4 regions of the Kitasatospora sp. NPDC097605 genome follow, and region 3 is predicted to be linked to each of the others. Evidence: riboswitches for the same ligand, from Rfam matches in the RefSeq annotation. Region 3 holds a riboswitch; each other region holds the start of a gene.

Region 1 (4,555 bases), on a different contig from region 3:
GCGTGTACAGGTGCGCGTACGGGTCCATCCCGGCCACCAGGAACCCGCCCACCAGCGCCGCTCCGATCACCGACTGGACCACCGAGGCGACGTGCGGCGAGCCGTGCCGCGGATGGGTGCGCCCGAGCGCCGGGTGGAGGAACCCCTCGCGCCCGATCGCGTACAGGTACCGGGCCGCGCACTGGTGGAAGGCCATCGCGCAGGCGAAGGACCCGCTCACCACCAGCCACTGGAACACCGTCACCGCCCAGCCGCCGAAGTGCGCGCCGAGCGGATCGAAGAACAGGCTGTTGCCGTTCTTGCCGGGGACCAGGCCGTTGGCGACGTCCACCGCGCGCCGCGTCCCGTTGCCGGAGACGATCATCCAGGAGACGAAGACGTAGAACAGCCCGACCCCGATCACCGAGATCAGCGTCGCCCTCGGCACCACCCGCTTCGGGTCGCGGGACTCCTCGCCGTACATCGCGGTGGACTCGAAGCCGACCCAGGAGCAGAACGCGAAGAACAGCCCCAGCCCGGCCCCGGCGCCTCCGCCCACGCCGCGGAAGGCGTTCAGCGGATCGAGCGCCTCCCCGGCCACCAGCCCGTCCGGCCCGCCGCCGGTGAACAGCACGGCCAGCGAGACCGCGCCCAGCACGGTGACCTCCAGCACCAGCGCCACCCCGAGCACCCGCGCGGTCAGATGCACGTCGAACCAGGCCAGAATCCCGATCACCAGCAGCCCGAGCGCCGCGTACCAGCCCCAGGGCAGCTCCACCCCCAGCTGCGCCGCCACCAGCCCGCGCAGCGCGTACGCGAAGAAGCCGACGACCGCCGCCTCGAAGACGATGTACGCGAGCACCGCCAGCAGCCCCGAGGCCATCCCGACCACCCGGCCCAGCCCGTGCGAGATGTAGCCGTAGAACGCCCCTGCCGCGGTGAGGTGGCGGGCCATCGCCACGTAGCCGACCGAGAAGACGGTGAGCACCACGGTCACGAAGACGTACGCGGCGGGCGCGCCGGCGCCGTTGCCCTGGCCGACGACGATCGGGAGGTTGCCGGTCATCGCGGTGATCGGCGCCGCCGCGGCGACCGCCATGAAGACCACGCCCGCCAGGCCGACCGAGTCCGCCTTCAGCCGGTCCACCCCCGCCCCCGGCCGCTGTCCCGCGTCCTCGACCGCTTCCCCGCGCTGGACGGCCATCCGGCCCCCTTCACCCGCTGTGCCCGTGCCGCCCGCCGGACCGGTCGGGCGATGCCAACCCGACAGCATCGGGGCCCGGCGCGCGAACCCGCAAAGCGGGCCGACCCGGCGTCACCAGCACGCGGTTGACGCCCTGTTCGACCGTCGGCCCGGCCCGTTCGACCGGAAACGCCGGTGGCGAACGGCCGGCGAACGGCCTGCGAACGACGGCGGCCGGCCCGGCTCGCGAGGGAGGTCTCGCGAACCGGGCCGGCCGGACGGGCGTGTCCCGCGCCCGTCGATCCACTGGAGGTGCGGCGATCACCCGGTCGAGCGGTCACCCGACATGACCATCCCGGGAGAGTCGTCTTCGCCCCGCACCCAGCGGTGGTGGAGGTGATCCGACCGGAGGGTCAGATCGCGACGCCGTGCGCCCGCAGGTAGGCGATCGGGTCGATGTCCGAGCCGTACTCCGAGCCGGTGCGGACCTCGAAGTGCAGGTGCGGGCCGGTCACGTTGCCGGTGGCACCGGAGAGGCCGATCTGCTGGCCGGCGGTGACGGTCTGGCCGACCTTCACGCCGATCGAGGAGAGGTGCGCGTACTGGGCGTACTTGCCGTCGGCGAGCTTGATCTCGACCTCGTTGCCGTAGGCGCCGCCGTTGCCGGCCTTCACCACGGTGCCGTTGGCGATGGCGCGCAGCGGGGTGCCGGTGGAGGCGACGAAGTCGGCGCCGGTGTGGTGGCCGGAGGCCCACATCGAGCCGGCCACGCCGTAGGCGGTGCCGAGCTTCGGGTTGGCCAGCGGGGCGACGTAGCCGGAGGTGGCGGCGACGACCGGGGTCGCGACCGGGGCGGCGGTGGTCTGGACCGCCGGCTTCGCGGCCGGGGCGGCGGGCTTCGCGGCGGGCGCGGCCGGCTTGGCGGCGGGCGCGGCCGGCTTGGTGGCCGGAGCGGCCGGGGCGGCCGGCTTGGCGGCCGGCTTAACGGCCGGAGCGGCCTTGGTGCCGAGCGCGAGCTTCTGGCCCGGGAAGATCAGGTTCGGGTTGGCGCCGATGACCGAGCGGTTGTGCTCGTACAGCGCCTGCCAGCCACCGTTGACGTTCTTCGCGGCGGCGATCTTCGACAGGGTGTCCCCGCCGACGACCTTGTAGCTCTCCTCGACCGGGGCGGCGGCCGGAGCGGCCGGGGCCGCCTGCTGCGCGGCCGGAGCGGCGGGCTTGGCGGCCGGGACCTCGTGGGCCTGGGCGCTGACCGCGGTCACCAGCGGGAGGGCGAACGCGGCGCCGGTGACGGCGGTGGCGATGCCGATGCGGGCGGCGCGGGGCAGGGCGGTACGACGAGCGTGTGCGGGCATGCGAAATGTCCTCTCCGACGCCTGCGAGGTGAGCTGTCGGGTTCGGGCTGGAGTTGCCCGGCCGCAAAAGGCGGCTTCACCCCGAGCCGGACCGCGAATTCGGGTCCGGCGACTTACCTGTGGGTCCCCCGCTCCTGCCGTACAGAGTTCGTTGCGTACCACCGGGCAGCGGCAGGACTAGGCGTTCCACCCGGTGGCCACCCGGGCTGACGCCGGGCGGTCGCTGAACTAAAACTCATCCGTTCGGGTGAAGCAATGTCGATCTCCAGGCCCCGGGACCAAAGTCCGCATCACCGTGACGCTCCGCATGAAACCGATACACAGTACGCACACAATCCATTTACGCCGCGCACGTGATCCGCGACCCTGCGCCGATATCGGAACCGGTACGCACACGATCACTCACGCAGCGGACATTCCCCGACACACCCCCCGGTGACCCTTGTCACGTCGGCCCCGCCCGGCGGATCATGGGCCGTGGCCACCTCCGAGGCCGGCACCCTGCGGTTGGGCACCGCGCAGGGTCGCTGGGTACTTCTGGCGACGGTGCTCGGCTCCAGCATGGCGATGCTGGACGGGACCGTCGTGAACGTCGCGCTGCCCCGGATCGGCGCCGACCTCGGCGCCCAACTCGACGCCCTGCAATGGACGCTCAACGCCTATCTGCTCACCCTGGCGGGCCTGATCCTGCTCGGCGGCGCGCTCGGCGACCGGTACGGCCGGCGCCGGGTCTTCCTGCTCGGCGTGGTCTGGTTCGCCGCCGCCTCCGCGGCCTGCGCCGCCGCCCCGAACATCGAGGTGCTGATCCTCGCGCGCGCCGTGCAGGGCGTCGGCGGGGCACTGCTCACCCCCGGCTCCCTGGCGATGCTCCAGGCCGTCTTCCACCCGGAGGACCGCTCGGCGGCGGTCGGCCTCTGGTCCGGACTCGGCGGGGTGTCGGCGGCGGTCGGACCGTTCCTCGGCGGCTGGCTGGTCGACGGGCCGGGCTGGCGCTGGATCTTCCTGCTGAACCTGCCGCTGGCCGCGCTGGTGGTGGCGGTCTCCGCCCGGCACGTGCCGGAGAGCCGGGACGAGTCGGCGACCGGCCGCTTCGACGTGCTCGGCGCGGTGCTGGCCGCCCTGGCGCTGGGCGCCGTCACCTACGCGCTGACCGCCGCCGGGAAGGGCCTGTCCCCCGCGGTCTGGGTCACCGGCGCGGCGGGCGTGCTGCTCGGCGCCGCCTTCGTCGCGGTCGAGCGCCGCACCCCGGAGCCGATGCTGCCGCTCGGCCTGTTCTCCTCACGGCTGTTCACCGCCGTGAACCTGGTCACCCTCGCCGTCTACGCGGCGTTCAGCGGTGTCTTCTTCCTGCTGGTCGTCCAGCTGCAGATCGTCTCCGGCTTCTCACCCCTGGTCTCCGGGCTGGCCCTGGTGCCGATCACCGTGATCATGCTGGCGCTGTCCGCCCGGGCCGGCCGGCTGGGCAAGCGGATCGGCCCCCGGCTGCCGCTCACCGTCGGCCCGCTGCTCTGCGCGGCGGGTGTCCTGCTGATGCTGCGGATCGGCCCGGACGCCTCGTACTGGACGGACGTGCTGCCCGCCGTCACGGTGATGGGCAGCGGCATGGTGCTGCTGGTCGCACCGCTGACCGCCACCGTGCTGGCCGCGGTGGAGGTGCGGCACGCCGGCATCGCCAGCGGCGTCAACAACGCCGCGGCCCGGGCGGCCGGCCTGCTGGCGGTCGCCGCGCTGCCCGCGCTGGCCGGCCTGAGCGGTGACGCCTACCGGGTGCCGGACGCGGTCGACTCCGCCTTCCACACCGCGATGCTGATCTGCGCCGGGCTGCTGGTGGCCGGCGGGCTGACGGCGCTGGCCGCCGTCCACGGCAATGTGCTGGCCCCGGAGGACGACCACCCGGTGGCCGAGCCGGACTGCCGCTACGCCTGCGCCACCAACGCCCCGCCCCTCGACCCCGGCCACCCCGCCCCGGTCCCCACCGAACACGGCGAAGGCCCCGCCGCCTCATCGGCGACGGGGCTGTGACTCGCCCGCTCGCCCC
Region 2 (4,555 bases), on a different contig from region 3:
CAGGATGCACGACGGCTGGCCCGAACTGACCTCCGCCGCGGTGGAGCACCTGCTGTACGAGCGCCTGTACCTGTACGTCCAGCCGGAGCCGGGGCAGGACCCGCTGGCGTACGGCGCGGCGGTGCGGCTGCTGGTCGACCACCAGCGGGCGGCGAAGCGGCTGAACGCCAAGCGGCAGGAGCGGCTGCACGCCGAGGCCGAGTGGCAGGGCGAGGTGGCGGCCGGGCTGCTGCGCCGGGCGGACCTGGTGACCTGGCCCCGGCTGTACACCCTGCTGCTGCGCGCGGCCGGGGTGGACACCGGTGACGAGGCGGCGGTGCGGGCCTGGCTGGCGGGGTTCCGGGAGCTGCCGGCGCAGGAGCGGGCGGCGGCGTGCACGGCGCTGGAGGCGGACGGCGTGCTGGACCCGGTGGATGACGGGGGCTGGGAGGGCGGGGCCCGGACGCTGGCGGTCGGGATGGCCACCGACGGCGCGCGGCGGCTGCTGGAGCAGGGGCTGATGGAGCGCAGCTACCGGAACCTGGCGGAGCTGACGGCGCTGGGCCGCCCGATGCCGGACGAGCTGGCCGGGGACTTCGGGGCGTTCGAGGAGGCCGCGGAGCGGGCGGCGCTGGAGCTGGCCGGCGGGTGGACGGTGCCGGGGCTGCCGCGGCTGCTGGTGGAGGAGTTCCCGGAGCTGGCGCCGGAGCCGGGGCAGGCGGAGATCGACGCCTACCTGGCGGGGCTGGAGCCGGCCGGGGACGAGGCCTAGGAGATGCGCGAGGGGCCCCGGCCGGTCGGCCGGGGCCCCTCGTCGTGGGACGGGAGGCGTCAGGGGGTGACGCCGCGCTGCTCGAACCAGCTCTCCGGGTCGACGGGGGCGCCGCCGCCGGGGCGGACCTCGACGTGCAGGTGGGCGCCGGTGACGTTGCCGGTCGCGCCGACCTTGCCGATCTGCTGGCCGGGGACGACCTTGCCGGAGCCCTTGATGATCGAGGAGAGGTGGCAGTACCAGATCTCGGTGCCGTCGGGCAGGGTCTCGACGATCCGGTAGCCGTAGGCGCCGGCCCAGCCGGCCGAGGTGATGGTGCCCTGGCCGACCGCGTAGACGGGCTCGCCCTGGTCGGCGGCGAAGTCCAGGCCGGTGTGCAGGTGGGCCCAGTAGCGGGCGCTCTGGCCGTAGTGGGCGGAGAGCCGGTAGTCGCGCACCGGCAGCTTGATCGCGGCGAGCTTGGCCTTCTCGGCCTCCTCGGCGGCGCGCTTGGCCTGCTCCTGCTGGGCGATCTGGGCGGCGCGCTTGGCCTCGGCCTCCTGGGCGGCCTGGACGCGGGCGGTCTCCTCGGCCGCGGTGCGCTGGCTGTCGGCCTGCTGCTGGATGCGGGCGGCGAGGGCCAGGCCGGGGTCGGCGGAGAGCGCGACCGGCAGCTCGTCGGGCACCTCGACGGCGGGCGCGGCGGCCGGGGTGGCGGAGGCGAAGCCGGTGGCGCCCAGGGTGGCCGCCACGGCGGTGACGCCGAGCAGCGGAGCGGTGCCGCGGCCCTGACGGGGCATCCGGTGCCGGCTGGTCTCGGCGGCCGGCGGGGCGGTCTCGTCGGCCGGGCCGGCGAACGGGCCCTGCCCGGTGAACGGGCCCGGGTGGTCCAGCAGCTGGGTGCCGGAGCCGGACGGATGTGCCGGGGTGTGCGTCGACGCCACGGAGGCGCGCTCCTTTCCTTCCTTCGCGCCTACCGGGTTAGCTGACGGGTTCGGAGCAGGAAGGTCTCCTACGGCTGGGCCTGGGCCCGGCCGATTCACCCCAAGGAACGTGGTTCCCCGGCTCCCTGGCCTGCCCGGAGGCCGGCCGGCGGGATTAGGCGACGGCGCACGGTGCCGTCTGGGTACGGCGTTGCGGACCGCGCTGCGTTATCAAACGTTAATCCGAGAGCCCCCCGATTCCAAGCCATCCGTTGCTGACGGCGGGATCCGGATCGGGCACCACGCAACCCGATGGGCGATTTGGGACGTTTGATGACAACTGACACTACCGAACGTGTCGGGACGTCAACGAACGGCCCCTCACTTGAGTACCCCTACTCATGTGCGGCCGGGCCGGGCGCGGCCATCCTGGCGCCATGAGCGCACCGATGCAGTCCCGCACCACGGCCGCGTACCACATCCAGGCCGTGCTGTCCTTCGCCCTCTCCGGCACCGCCCTCGGCGCCGGGATCGCCTTCCTCCCGGTGGAGCCGTGGACCCGGGCGTTCCTCGCCCTCGGCCTGCTCTACACGATCACCTCGACGTTCACCCTCTCCAAGGTGGTCCGGGACCGGCAGGAGACCACCGAGCTGGTGACCCGGGTCGACCAGGCGCGGCTGGACAAGCTGCTGACCGAGCACGACCCGTTCAAGGTGGAGGGAGTCTGACCGGCCTCCGCCGGCGGGGCCGGTCGCATTCAGCGTCGATAGCTTGACGGCTAAGGCTATTAGCCTTAGCTTTATGGCTATCGGCGCTCGGCCGCGATCCCGCCCAGGAGGCTCCCCATGAACGGCACCCTTGCTCCCGTCACCCGCCACCTCGACCTGCCCGGCGGCCGGATCGCGTTCGACGACACCGGGCACGGCGAGGGCGCCCCGGTGGTGCTGCTCCCCGGGATGCTGGACAGCCGGGCGGCCTACCGGCACCTGCGCCCGCTGCTGACCGCCGCCGGCCGCCGGGTGATCACCATGGACCTGCGCGGCTTCGGCGAGTCCTCGGTCGTCTGGGACGACTACTCCCCCGCCGCGATCGCCGGTGACGTCCTCGCCCTGCTGGACCACCTGGGCATCGACCGGGCCGTGCTGGCGGGCAACTCGTACACCGGCGCCAGCGTCGTGCGGGCCGCCGGGGACGCCCCCGGCCGGGTCGCCGGCATCGTCCTGCTGGACGCCTTCGTCGAGAACGTGCCGCCGGGCGCGCTGCAGCGCCTGGCGCTCGGCGCGATGGGCGCGCTGCTGGTGCACTCGCCCGCGTTCTGGGGCCTCTACCACCGGAGGATGGCCTACCCCGGCCCCAAGCCGGCCGACCACGAGGAGTACGTGGCCGGGCTGGTCGCCGCGATGCGCGTCCCGGGCCGGAAGACCGCCACCCGCGGCTATGTGCGCGGCGACTCGGCGCCCACCGGCTGGACGGCCGCGGTGCGCTGCCCGGCGCTGGTCGTGATGGGCTCGAAGGACCCCGACTTCGGGAAGCCGGAGCTGGTCGCCGACCGGCAGGCCGCCGCGCTGAACGCCCGCAAGGTCATGATCGAGGGGGCCGGCCACTACCCGATGGCCGACCACCCCCGGGCCACCGCCGACGCCCTGCTGGCCTTCCTCGCCGACCTGGCCTGAGCACCGGCACCACCCCCACCCCCACCCCCGGACCCAGGAGAACCGCAGTGCCCCGAGTCGGACTGACCCCCGAGCAGGTCGTCGGCCACGCCCTCGCCCTCATCGACGAGCAGGGCCCCGAGGCCCTCACCCTGGCCGCCGTGGCCGCCCGCGCCGGGGTCGCCACCCCCTCGCTGTACAAGCACGTCAGCGGCGGCCTGGCCGAACTGCGCCGGCTGGTGGCCGTCCGGGTGACCGGGGAGCTGGCCGACCGGCTCGCCGAGGCGGCGCTCGGCCGGGGCGGGGACGCGGCGGTGGCCGCCGTGCTGCGGGCGTACCACGCGTACGCCACCGAGCACCCGCACCGTTACGGCGCCCTGCCGCAGGCGCCGCAGCCGGACGCCGACCTGGCCGCGGCGGCCGCCCGGCTGGTCGGGGTGATCGTCGCGGTGCTGCGCGAGTACGGGCTGGAGGGGTCCGAGGCGATCCACGCCGCCCGGACCTTCCGCTCGCTGGCCCACGGCTTCGCCGCGCTGTCGACCGGCGGCGCCTTCCAGCTCGCCGAGGACCTCGGCGAGACCCAGGAGCGCATGATCACCGTGCTGACCGCCGGACTGCGCGGCTGGCCCCGCCCCTGAGCGGCGGAAGCGGCGGGAGCGGAGAACGCCGAAGGGCCCGGAGCGACGCTCCGGGCCCTTCGCGGTGGTGTGGGGCTAACAGGACTTGAACCTGTGGCCTCTTCCTTATCAGGGAAGCGCTCTAACCGTCTGAGCTATAGCCCCGTACCGCACGACCCCGCCTGCGCGGCGGGACGTCGTACGGAGAAGGGTACCGGACCCGGCGGGGCCGCTCGCACACCGGGGAAACCGGGGGCCCCGGGACCCGCCGTTCGCCCCACGCCTCACCCGCTTAAGAAATAAGGTATTAAGAATTAACTGCCCCATAAGGAACCGGAGAGGCCGGCCGTCCCGTGGACCCGCGCAGCAGCCCCACCGCGCGCAGTGCCATGCGCTGCGTCCGCTTATTGCTCGGCTGCGCCAGCGCCGCCGAACTGCTCGCCACCGTGCTCGCCGAGGGCCCGGGCTGGATCACCGGCGAGGGCTCGGCGCTCTACCTGCTGGACCCCGGCGGCCTGCTCCGGCTCTCCGCCTCCCACGGCCTGCCCGACTGGGCCCACGAGCGCTACAGCGTGGTCGACCCGGCCAGTGAGCTGCCCGCCGCGATGGCGCTGAAGCTGCGCCGCCCCTATC
Region 3 (4,555 bases):
TGCGGTGGCCGGGACACGCCCGGGATACCGTCGACCCATGCCAGCTCAGCCCGCCTCCCCCCGTCCGCCCCTGTTCACCTGGGAGTTCGCCGCCGATCCGTACCCCGCGTACGCCTGGCTGCGCGAGCACCAGCCGGTGCACCGGACCACCCTGCCGAGCGGGGTGGAGGCGTGGCTGGTCACCCGGTACGCGGACGCCCGGCAGGCGCTCGCGGACGGCCGGCTCTCCAAGAACCCGGTGCACCACAGCGCGCAGGCCCACCGCACCGGCCGGGTCGGCATCCCGGGCGAGCGCCAGGCCGACCTCATGACGCACCTGCTGAACATCGACCCGCCGGACCACACCCGGCTGCGCCGCCTGGTGTCGAAGGCGTTCACGCCGCGCCGGGTGGCCGCCTTCGAGCCGCGGGTGCAGCAGCTGACCGACCGGCTGATCGACGGCTTCGCGGCGCGCGGGTCCGCCGACCTCATCCACGAGTTCGCCTTCCCGCTCCCCATCTACGCGATCTGCGACCTGCTCGGGGTGCCGGCCGAGGACCAGGACGACTTCCGGGACTGGGCCGGGATGATGATCCGCCACGGCGGCGGGCAGCGCGGCGGCGTGGGGCGCGCGGTGAAGCGGATGCGGGCCTATCTGGCGGAGCTGATCCACCGCAAGCGGGCCGACCTCGGCGACGACCTGATCTCGGGGCTGATCCGGGCCGGCGACCACGGCGAGCACCTGACCGAGAACGAGGCCGCGGCGATGGCCTTCATCCTCCTGTTCGCCGGCTTCGAGACGACGGTCAACCTGATCGGCAACGGCGTCTACGCGCTGCTGCGCAACCCGGGCCAGCGCGCCCTGCTCCAGGAGTCCGTCGGGCGCGGCGAGAGCGCGCTGCTGGAGACCGGGATCGAGGAACTGCTGCGCTACGACGGGCCGGTGGAGCTGGCCACCTGGCGGTTCGCGACCAGTCCGCTGACCATCGGCGGGGTGGAGATCCCGGTCGGCGACCCGGTGCTGGTGGTGCTCGCGGCGGCGGACCGGGACCCGGCGCGGTTCGCCGACGAGAACACCCTGGACCTGGCCCGGACGGACAACCCGCACCTGGGGTTCGGGCACGGCATCCACTACTGCATCGGCGCGCCGCTGGCGCGGCTGGAGGGGCGGGCCGCGCTGGCCACCCTGCTGAGCCGGCTGCCGGACCTGCGGCTCGCCGCGGACCCCGGGGAGCTGCGCTGGCGCGGTGGTCTGATCATGCGTGGACTCCGTGAACTTCCGGTGGAATTCACGCCGGAGAAAACGCCTGCCGGGGAGGCTCCGAAGACCGGCGCCGAGGGCAGACGGACCAGCACAACAGGCTGACGGATGCTCGCCGTTCGGCGCTCACCGGGGGTCTGAACCACCCTCAATCCGGACATACCACCTCGGTTGGTAGGCAATCCATCACATGACGTGATGTCCATGTGATATCGACGATATGAGCTTGTGATTGCTCTGAAGATCTGTCTACTCTCCGTGGAGCCCGCCGCTGCGGGCCCCGTGCGCGGAACGCCGAGTCCTGCCCGCCGCGCCCCGGGAAACCGACCAGAACCCTGGGCAGGGGCGGGGGACCCAGGTTTTGCGCCGTCTCCCACGGCTAGGGGTGAAGCCGCCTCCGCGCGGCCGGGCCACCTCCCGGTCCGAACCCGACAGCTCACCTCGCAGGCGTGCGGAGAGGGACCCCTTCATGCTGTTCGTTGGAACCGGTCGTCACCGTCGCCGTACCCAGGCCGAGAAGGCCATCGCCGTCGCCGGTGTCGCCGGCGTCGGACTGGCCATGCCGATCCTGAGCGCCACCGGCGCCTCCGCCGCCCCGGTCTCCACCTGGGACGCGGTCGCCCAGTGCGAGAGCGGCGGCAACTGGAGCATCAACACCGGCAACGGCTTCTACGGCGGCCTCCAGTTCACCTCCAGCACGTGGAAGGCGTACGGCGGCACCGCTTACGCGCCGCAGGCCAACCAGGCCTCCAAGGCCCAGCAGATATCGGTCGCCGAGAAGGTCCTCGCCTCGCAGGGCCCGGGCGCCTGGCCGGTCTGCTCCAAGAAGGCCGGCCTGACCAAGGGCGGCGCCCCGGCGGCGGTCGACACCTCGACGGCCGCCAAGCCGGCCGCCCCGAAGCCGCAGGCCCCGCAGGCCGCCCAGGAGGCCAAGCCGCAGCAGGAGGCCCCGAAGGCCGCGCCGAAGCACGCCGCTCCCAAGCAGCAGGCCCCGCAGGCCCAGCAGCCGACCGCCAAGCCGCAGGCCCAGCAGTACGCGCCGAAGCACGCCGCCCCCAAGCCGGAGGCCCCGCAGGCGCAGCAGCAGTCGCCGGCCTTCTCCGGCAAGGCCGGCTGGGACGCCGGCGCCAAGGTGTTCTGGTACCAGAACAACGGCGCCTGGTACTGGACCAGCCACCAGGACGTCTACCAGCAGTACGCCGGCCAGGCCGCCCAGGCCCCCGCCGCGCAGCAGCAGTCGTCCGGCCAGGGCTACACCGTGCGATCCGGTGACACGCTCGCCAAGATCGCCACCGCCCAGGGCGTCTCCGGCGGCTGGCAGGCGCTGTACGACGGCAACCGCGGCACCGTCGGCGGCGACCCGAACCTGATCGTCCCGGGCCAGGTCCTGACCCTCGGCTGACGGCCGGTCCGACCGTGGTGACGAAGGGGGGCCGATCGGTCCCCCTTCGTCCGCATCCGGACCCCTCCGGTCGGGCAACCAGGTGAACTACCGGTGGGTAGCCGGGCCACACGCTGAGACGGAGCCGAGGCCGACGTGGCCCGGACAGCCCGTGCGGTTAGGCTCTGGTCGTAACGACTCCGCAATCGTCCGGCCGACAGCACCCATCGTCAGCCGAACCTGCTTCCGCTAGGAGATGCCTCGTGCCGTCCATCGATGTCGTCGTCGCCCGTGAGATTCTCGACTCGCGCGGCAACCCCACGGTCGAGGTCGAGGTCGGCCTCGACGACGGCAGCACCGGCCGTGCCGCCGTCCCGTCGGGTGCCTCCACCGGTGCCTTCGAGGCGCTGGAGCTCCGCGACGGTGACAAGAACCGCTACTTCGGCAAGGGCGTGGAGAAGGCCGTCCTGGCCGTCATCGAGCAGATCGGCCCCGAGCTGGTCGGCTACGACGCCACCGAGCAGCGCCTGATCGACCAGGCCATGCTGGACCTGGACGCCACCCCGGACAAGTCCTCGCTCGGCGCCAACGCCATCCTGGGCGTCTCGCTGGCCGTCGCGCACGCCGCCTCCGAGGCCAGCGACCTGCCGCTGTTCCGCTACCTGGGCGGCCCGAACGCGCACGTCCTGCCGGTCCCGATGATGAACATCCTCAACGGCGGCTCGCACGCGGACTCCAACGTCGACATCCAGGAGTTCATGATCGCCCCGATCGGCGCGGAGTCCTTCTCCGAGGCCGTCCGCTGGGGCGTCGAGGTCTACCACACCCTCAAGGGCGTGCTGAAGGAGCGCGGTCTGTCGACCGGCCTGGGCGACGAGGGCGGCTTCGCCCCGAACCTGGACTCCAACCGCGAGGCCCTGGACCTCATCGTCGAGGCCATCCAGAAGGCCGGCTACGTGCCGGGCAAGGACGTCGCGCTGGCCCTGGACGTCGCCTCCTCCGAGTTCTACGAGGACGGCGCCTACCAGTTCGAGGGCAAGGCGCTCACCTCCGCCGAGCTCATCGAGTACTACGCCGGCCTGGTCGCCGCCTACCCGCTGGTCTCCATCGAGGACCCGCTGGACGAGTCGGACTGGGACGGCTGGAAGGCCATGACCGAGAAGCTGGGCGACAAGGTCCAGCTGGTCGGCGACGACCTGTTCGTCACCAACCCGGCCCGCCTGGCCCGCGGCATCGAGACCGGCACCGCCAACGCGCTGCTGGTGAAGGTCAACCAGATCGGCTCGCTGACCGAGACCCTGGACGCCGTCGAGCTGGCCCAGCGCAACGGCTACCGCTGCATGATGTCGCACCGTTCCGGCGAGACCGAGGACGTCACCATCGCCGACCTGGCCGTCGCCACCAACTGCGGCCAGATCAAGACCGGCGCCCCGGCCCGCTCCGAGCGCGTCGCCAAGTACAACCAGCTACTGCGCATCGAGGAGATCCTCGACGACGCCGCCGAGTACGCCGGCCGCGGCGCCTTCCCGCGGTTCAAGCACGAGGGCTGAGCCCGCCCGGCGGCGCCCCGGCCGGTATCGCCGGGACGCCCGGTAGCGCACGCCTGACAGGTGCCCCGCCGTTCACCCCGTAGGGTGGACGGCGGGGCACCGTCGCGACCAGGAGGGGAAGGGCACCGCAGATGGCAGGCTGGAGGATCCCGGGCTTGGCGGCCCGGCCCCGGTTCACGAGCCGGGCGACCGTCCTCGTGCTGGTGCTCTGCTCACTGGTGGCGATCCTGGCCTATCCGACGCGGCAGTTCGTCTCCCAGCGCTCGGAGATCTCGGCACAGCGCGCCCGGGCCGAGCACGCCCGGCAGCAGGTCGAGCAGCTGCGCCGGGAGAAGGCCCGCTGGCAGGACCCGGAGTACGTCAAGGCCCAGGCCCGCACCCGGC
Region 4 (4,555 bases), on a different contig from region 3:
GCGTCCTCCTGACGTCCCCCTGTGGTCCTGTGCGCCCCTCTGGCGGCCGCCCGTGCGACAGGCGTTCGCCCGTTCGAGCCACCCGAGGGCGGGTTGCCCCCGGGTTGCCCCGGCCCCGGCGGACCCGTCGGCGACGCTGGTCCGGACGCGGCCCGCGACGGCGCGGGGCGCCGGACACGGAGGGCAGGGTGAGCGGGATGGCCCGCAGCGGATCCGTTCGAGGTCTCCTCGGTAGGTCCCTGGCAGTGGGATGCGCGATGGCGGCGCTGGCCGCCGGACAGGCGTGGGCGGACACCTGCGCGCCGGACGGCGAGGCGCCCGCGCGGGGGGCGAGCGCCCCGGCCGCGGAGCCGGCGGCCGATCCGGGCACGGCGGACACGGGCGGGACGGCGGCGGACGGGGCGGAGGCGGGTGCGGCGGACGCGGGTGCGGCGGCCGATCCGGCTGCGGCGGGCCCGGGCGCGGCCGCCGACCCGGCCGCGGCGGACGCGAGTGCGGCGGGCCCGGGCGCGGCCGCCGACCCGGCCGCGGCCGCCCCGACGTCGGACTCCGACCTCTACGTGGTCCGGATGGACCCGGACGCCGCCTCGCCCGGCGGCACCACCACGGTGCACGCCTTCGTCGGCAACCGCGGCCGGGACACCACGGCCTCGCCGTTCACCCTCGTGGTCACCCTCCCCGAGGGCGTCACCGCCGAGGGCCCGTACTTCCCGGAGAACTGCTACGCGTTCCAGGAGGGCCACCGGGTGCGCTGCTCCTTCCCGGCCGGCCTGGAGCGGTTCCGCAGCGCGACCGCGCTCGTCACGGTCCGGCTGGCGAGCACCGTCCCCGCCCCCGGCACGCTGACCGGGGGCTGGGTGTCGGTGCGCGGCGCCGACGACTGCAACGACGAGAACAACAAGCAGCCGTTCGAGATCCAGGTCGTCGAGACGACCGATCCGCGCCCGGCCGCCTGACCCGCGGCTACCGGTAGACGCGGAGGTAGTCCGCGGCGAAGGTGATCGGCGCGGTGCCCCGGGGCGCGGGGTGGTTCGTCCCCGCGCTCACGGACAGGTTGAGGACCGGGTACGCGGACCAGTCGGCGCCGACGCCCTTGCCGTCCGAGTACACCTTGACCCCGTTGACGTACCAGTCGACGGACGTGGCGCCGTAGTGGGTGCCGATGGTGACCCAGCCGCCCTTCGCGATCGCCCCGGCGTCGAGGTGGGACCGGTGGCCCGGGTTCACGTGGTTGGCCAGCTCCAGCAGGTTCGGGCGGTCGGGGTGGTACTCGAAGGAGTCGACCTGCCCGCCGCCGTCCTTCCACGTCCACAGCGCCGGCCGGGCGCCGGTGCCGGCCGGCAGCTTGACCCGGGCCTCGGTGTAGTCGCCGGCCTTCACCCGGAAGCCCTCGGCGGAGTACTCGGTGGTGAGCAGCCCGGTGTCCCAGGACCGCTTGCCGTTCTCCAGCGTGCCGGTGCCCGGTTCGGCGGTGAAGGTGGCGACGCCGCCGGAGACGGTGACGTTGTCCTGGTCGAGCCGGTCGAGCCGGTCGCCGTCCGGGTCGTGGTCACCGTAGCGGTAGGCGCTGCTCCGGTCACCGGTCCAGCGGGAGCCGTAGGCGACCGGTCCGCTGAACTCCTCGGACCAGGACAGCTTCCTGTCCTTGAAAGGCGCGGCCGTGGCGGGGACGGTGGTGGCGGGGCCGGCGGCGGACACCACGAGCTCCTGGGAGGGCAGGTTGTGCCAGGCGCCGTCGCCGTCCTGCCAGAAGCCGAACCGGGTGTAGGTGCCGACCGGCAGGGTGCGCGGGCCGGTGGTGACCGAGAGGCCGCCCGGGCAGATCCGTGCGTCGCCGACGCTGCCGGGGAAGTCGAGGTTCCGTCCGGCCTCGTCGCGGACGGCGACGCCGACGGTCTTCGCGGTGAAGCAGGCCGAGGAGTGGAGGGTGAGCGAGGCGGTCGACTCCTTGCCCGCGACCAGGGTGGCCGGGGTGAGCGCGTCCTGGGTGACGGTGGGCCGGGCCTCGGCCCGCGCGCCGGTGACGGCCGGGATGCCGAACAGCGCGGCGCCGGTGACGGCGAGCAGCCCGGCGGCGGCGAAGGCGGCGGCGCGGCCCCGGCGGGAGGGGCGGGCGTGGCGGGGCGCGGGGCGGCGTCGACGGCCGAACGCGCGCCGGTCGGACCGGTTGGGCTGATCCGACGGGTCCGGCTCGTTCTGCTGGTCCGGCTCGTTCTGCTGGTCCGGCTCGTTCGGCTCGTTCGGCTCGTTCGGCTGGTCCGACTGATCCTGCTGGCCCGGCTGATCCTGCTGGTCCGGTCGACGGGGCTGATCGGACTGGGCCGGACGGTGCTGCGGGGCGGTGGGCATGGCCGTGGTCCTCTGCGACGCCTGCGAGGTGAGCTGTCGGATTCGGGCGCTGAGGTTGCCCGGCCGCCCGGGGAGCGGCTTCACCCCTAGCCACGGCCCGCGCGCGCAAGCGCACGGCCGGGGCACACTGACCTGGGTCCCCCGCTCCCGTCCGCTGTCGTGCTCGACTGCCGGCCGGCGGGTGGACAGGACTCGGCGTCCCGGCGGCGGGGCTCCACGGTGGCGGAGGCCCCTGCAGGCTAGGCAGTCCGTCCGGACACGGACAACTTCACCGGGGCCGTTGTCGCACAGCTCACACCGATTCGCCCGCGGAATGATCAACGGTGCAGCGGAGTGGATCAGTTGGGGCGGGGGCGCGTTCCGTGGGGCGTCGCGGCGGGTGGCGGGGCCGGTGGCGGGGTCGGCCGGGGTGGTGGATCCGGCGGGGAAAGTGCGCCGCGCGGGCGGGGTGGTCGGATAGGTTGGAACTCCGTCCGCGCCGCCCGACAAGGAGACCCGCCCCACCATGACCGCGCCCCTGCCCGCCTTCGCCGGCCGTACCTACCTGTTCCGGGTCGACAACGGCGCGGCCTTCCGCAACGCCTACTCGGCCGACGGCAAGCGGCTGCGCTGGGAGGGCCTCGGCGAGTCGGCGGGCCAGTGGGAGGACGTCACCCTGCACGTCGCCGAGGTCGGCCCGCAGCTGTACTTCGTGAGCTGGACCGAGGTGAGCGGCATCACCGTCAGCCACGTCATGGACCTGGCCCGGATGACGGTCCGCGCGTTCTGGACGTACGAGGGCGAGGGCGGCCGGGTCGGCGAGCTGCACACCGGGACGCTGGAGCAGGTGGTCTGAGCCCTCGGCCGCACCGCGACGCACCGCACCGCGACGCGCCGCATCACGCCGGGCCGCATCACGCCGGGCCGTCCGGAACAGGTCCGGGACAGGTCCGGAACAGGTCCGTCAGACCGACTGCCCGGCGGCCGGGACGACCAGGTGCTGGGAGATCCACTCCAGCGAGGACGGGAGCAGCCTGCTCCAGGTCTCGAAGTTGTGGCCACCGGTCTCCAGCATGCTGTAGGAGACCTTCATCGGGCTGTGCGCGGCGGCCACGAACGCCTCGGTGTCGCGCCGGTAGTCGCCGTCGCCCTCCCGGGTGCCGGCCAGCAGGACGGCGACCTCGGGCTGCGGCAGGTTCTTCAGCCGCCACATCAGGTCGGCCTCGTTGCGCCGCTGGGCGCTGCCCTTGAAGAGGTCGCCGGTGGTCGGGTCCTCGGCGGCCTGGTAGTAGCCGGAGAGCGAGACGGCGGTCGGGAAGACCTCCGGGTGGCGCATCGCCAGCTTGAGGGCGCAGTAGCCGCCGGTCGAGTTGCCCATGAACGCCCAGGCCTGCGGGTCGGTCGACACCCGGTAGGTCGCCTGGACCGCCGAGGGCACGTCCTTGGTGAAGTACGTCTCGGACTGCGCGCCGCCCGGGATGTCCTCGCACTCGGTGTCCTGCGGCAGCGCCGGCGAGGGGCGCACCAGCACCATCACGGTCGGCTGCATCCGGCCCTCCTGGAGCAGCTTGAGCGCCGCGCCCGGGTAGTTGAGCCGGGTGACCAGGTTCTTGGCGATGCCGGGGAAGCCGGTGCTGACGATCAGGACCGGGAACTGCTTCTGCGCGTACTCCGGCTGGAAGTACTGCGGCGGCAGGTACACGTACCCCTCGGTGGAGAGCCGGGTGGTGGCGCCGTCGATGCGGACCTCGCGGATCTCGCCGGACTTCCCGGGGTCGCGGCCGAGCGCCCCGCCGCCCTGCACCTCGGCGTGGCCGATGGTCTCGACGCGCAGCCGGCCGGAGGCGTCCACCTTGTTCTGGATGACCACCGGGCCGTTGTCGCCGGTGCCCAGCAGGTCGTCCCAACTGCTGTAGAACGCGAAGTAGTTGTTGGCCACCAGGCCGAGCGCGGCGAGCACGGTCAGCTGGGTGGCGAGCAGCGTGCCGATCCGGCCGAGGACGGCCTGCCAGCTCCGCTTCGACAGTCTCGGCCACAGCCAGACCGTTCCGGCCATCGCCGCGACGGCGATCAGGACGGTCAACGCCAGCACCTTGTGGCTCGTCAGACCCATGTTCCGCTTGCTCCCACGCCTCGTACTCCCCCGCTCCCGGGGGAAGGACACCCGGGAGGGCCGCCCCGGTTCCCCCCGTCCGTAGCGAGGCCGTCGCCCGGGCGCGACCACTCA

The links. Region 3 has a riboswitch for cyclic di-AMP ahead of ABTX81_RS29485 (LysM peptidoglycan-binding domain-containing protein). Riboswitches for the same ligand answer to the same signal wherever they lie in the genome.
Region 1: linked by a shared signal. The riboswitch ahead of ABTX81_RS21270 (M23 family metallopeptidase) and the one ahead of ABTX81_RS29485 (LysM peptidoglycan-binding domain-containing protein) in region 3 are both predicted to bind cyclic di-AMP.
Region 2: linked by a shared signal. The riboswitch ahead of ABTX81_RS20870 (M23 family metallopeptidase) and the one ahead of ABTX81_RS29485 (LysM peptidoglycan-binding domain-containing protein) in region 3 are both predicted to bind cyclic di-AMP.
Region 4: linked by a shared signal. The riboswitch ahead of ABTX81_RS09895 (glycoside hydrolase family 16 protein) and the one ahead of ABTX81_RS29485 (LysM peptidoglycan-binding domain-containing protein) in region 3 are both predicted to bind cyclic di-AMP.

Annotation. Positions count from the first base shown of each region.
Region 1 is NZ_JBEOSF010000018.1:76,187-80,741, forward strand. Features, by position in the region: gene ABTX81_RS21265 (APC family permease) at 1-1,183, opposite strand, end outside; gene ABTX81_RS21270 (M23 family metallopeptidase) at 1,576-2,517, opposite strand; cyclic di-AMP (ydaO/yuaA leader) riboswitch at 2,521-2,683, opposite strand; gene ABTX81_RS21275 (MFS transporter) at 2,995-4,539, shown strand.
Region 2 is NZ_JBEOSF010000017.1:150,115-154,669, reverse strand. Features, by position in the region: gene ABTX81_RS20875 (hypothetical protein) at 1-751, shown strand, start outside; gene ABTX81_RS20870 (M23 family metallopeptidase) at 811-1,674, opposite strand; cyclic di-AMP (ydaO/yuaA leader) riboswitch at 1,687-1,845, opposite strand; gene ABTX81_RS20865 (YiaA/YiaB family inner membrane protein) at 2,091-2,381, shown strand; gene ABTX81_RS20860 (alpha/beta fold hydrolase) at 2,499-3,326, shown strand; gene ABTX81_RS20855 (TetR/AcrR family transcriptional regulator) at 3,374-3,943, shown strand; tRNA gene ABTX81_RS20850 (tRNA-Ile) at 4,014-4,087, opposite strand; gene ABTX81_RS20845 (SpoIIE family protein phosphatase) at 4,276-4,555, shown strand, end outside.
Region 3 is NZ_JBEOSF010000034.1:7,031-11,585, reverse strand. Features, by position in the region: gene ABTX81_RS29490 (cytochrome P450 family protein) at 38-1,345, shown strand; cyclic di-AMP (ydaO/yuaA leader) riboswitch at 1,561-1,704, shown strand; gene ABTX81_RS29485 (LysM peptidoglycan-binding domain-containing protein) at 1,710-2,642, shown strand; gene eno (phosphopyruvate hydratase) at 2,885-4,171, shown strand; gene ABTX81_RS29475 (FtsB family cell division protein) at 4,327-4,555, shown strand, end outside.
Region 4 is NZ_JBEOSF010000006.1:229,326-233,880, forward strand. Features, by position in the region: gene ABTX81_RS09890 (hypothetical protein) at 258-956, shown strand; gene ABTX81_RS09895 (glycoside hydrolase family 16 protein) at 964-2,349, opposite strand; cyclic di-AMP (ydaO/yuaA leader) riboswitch at 2,355-2,478, opposite strand; gene ABTX81_RS09900 (MoaF-related domain-containing protein) at 2,855-3,184, shown strand; gene ABTX81_RS09905 (alpha/beta hydrolase) at 3,293-4,441, opposite strand.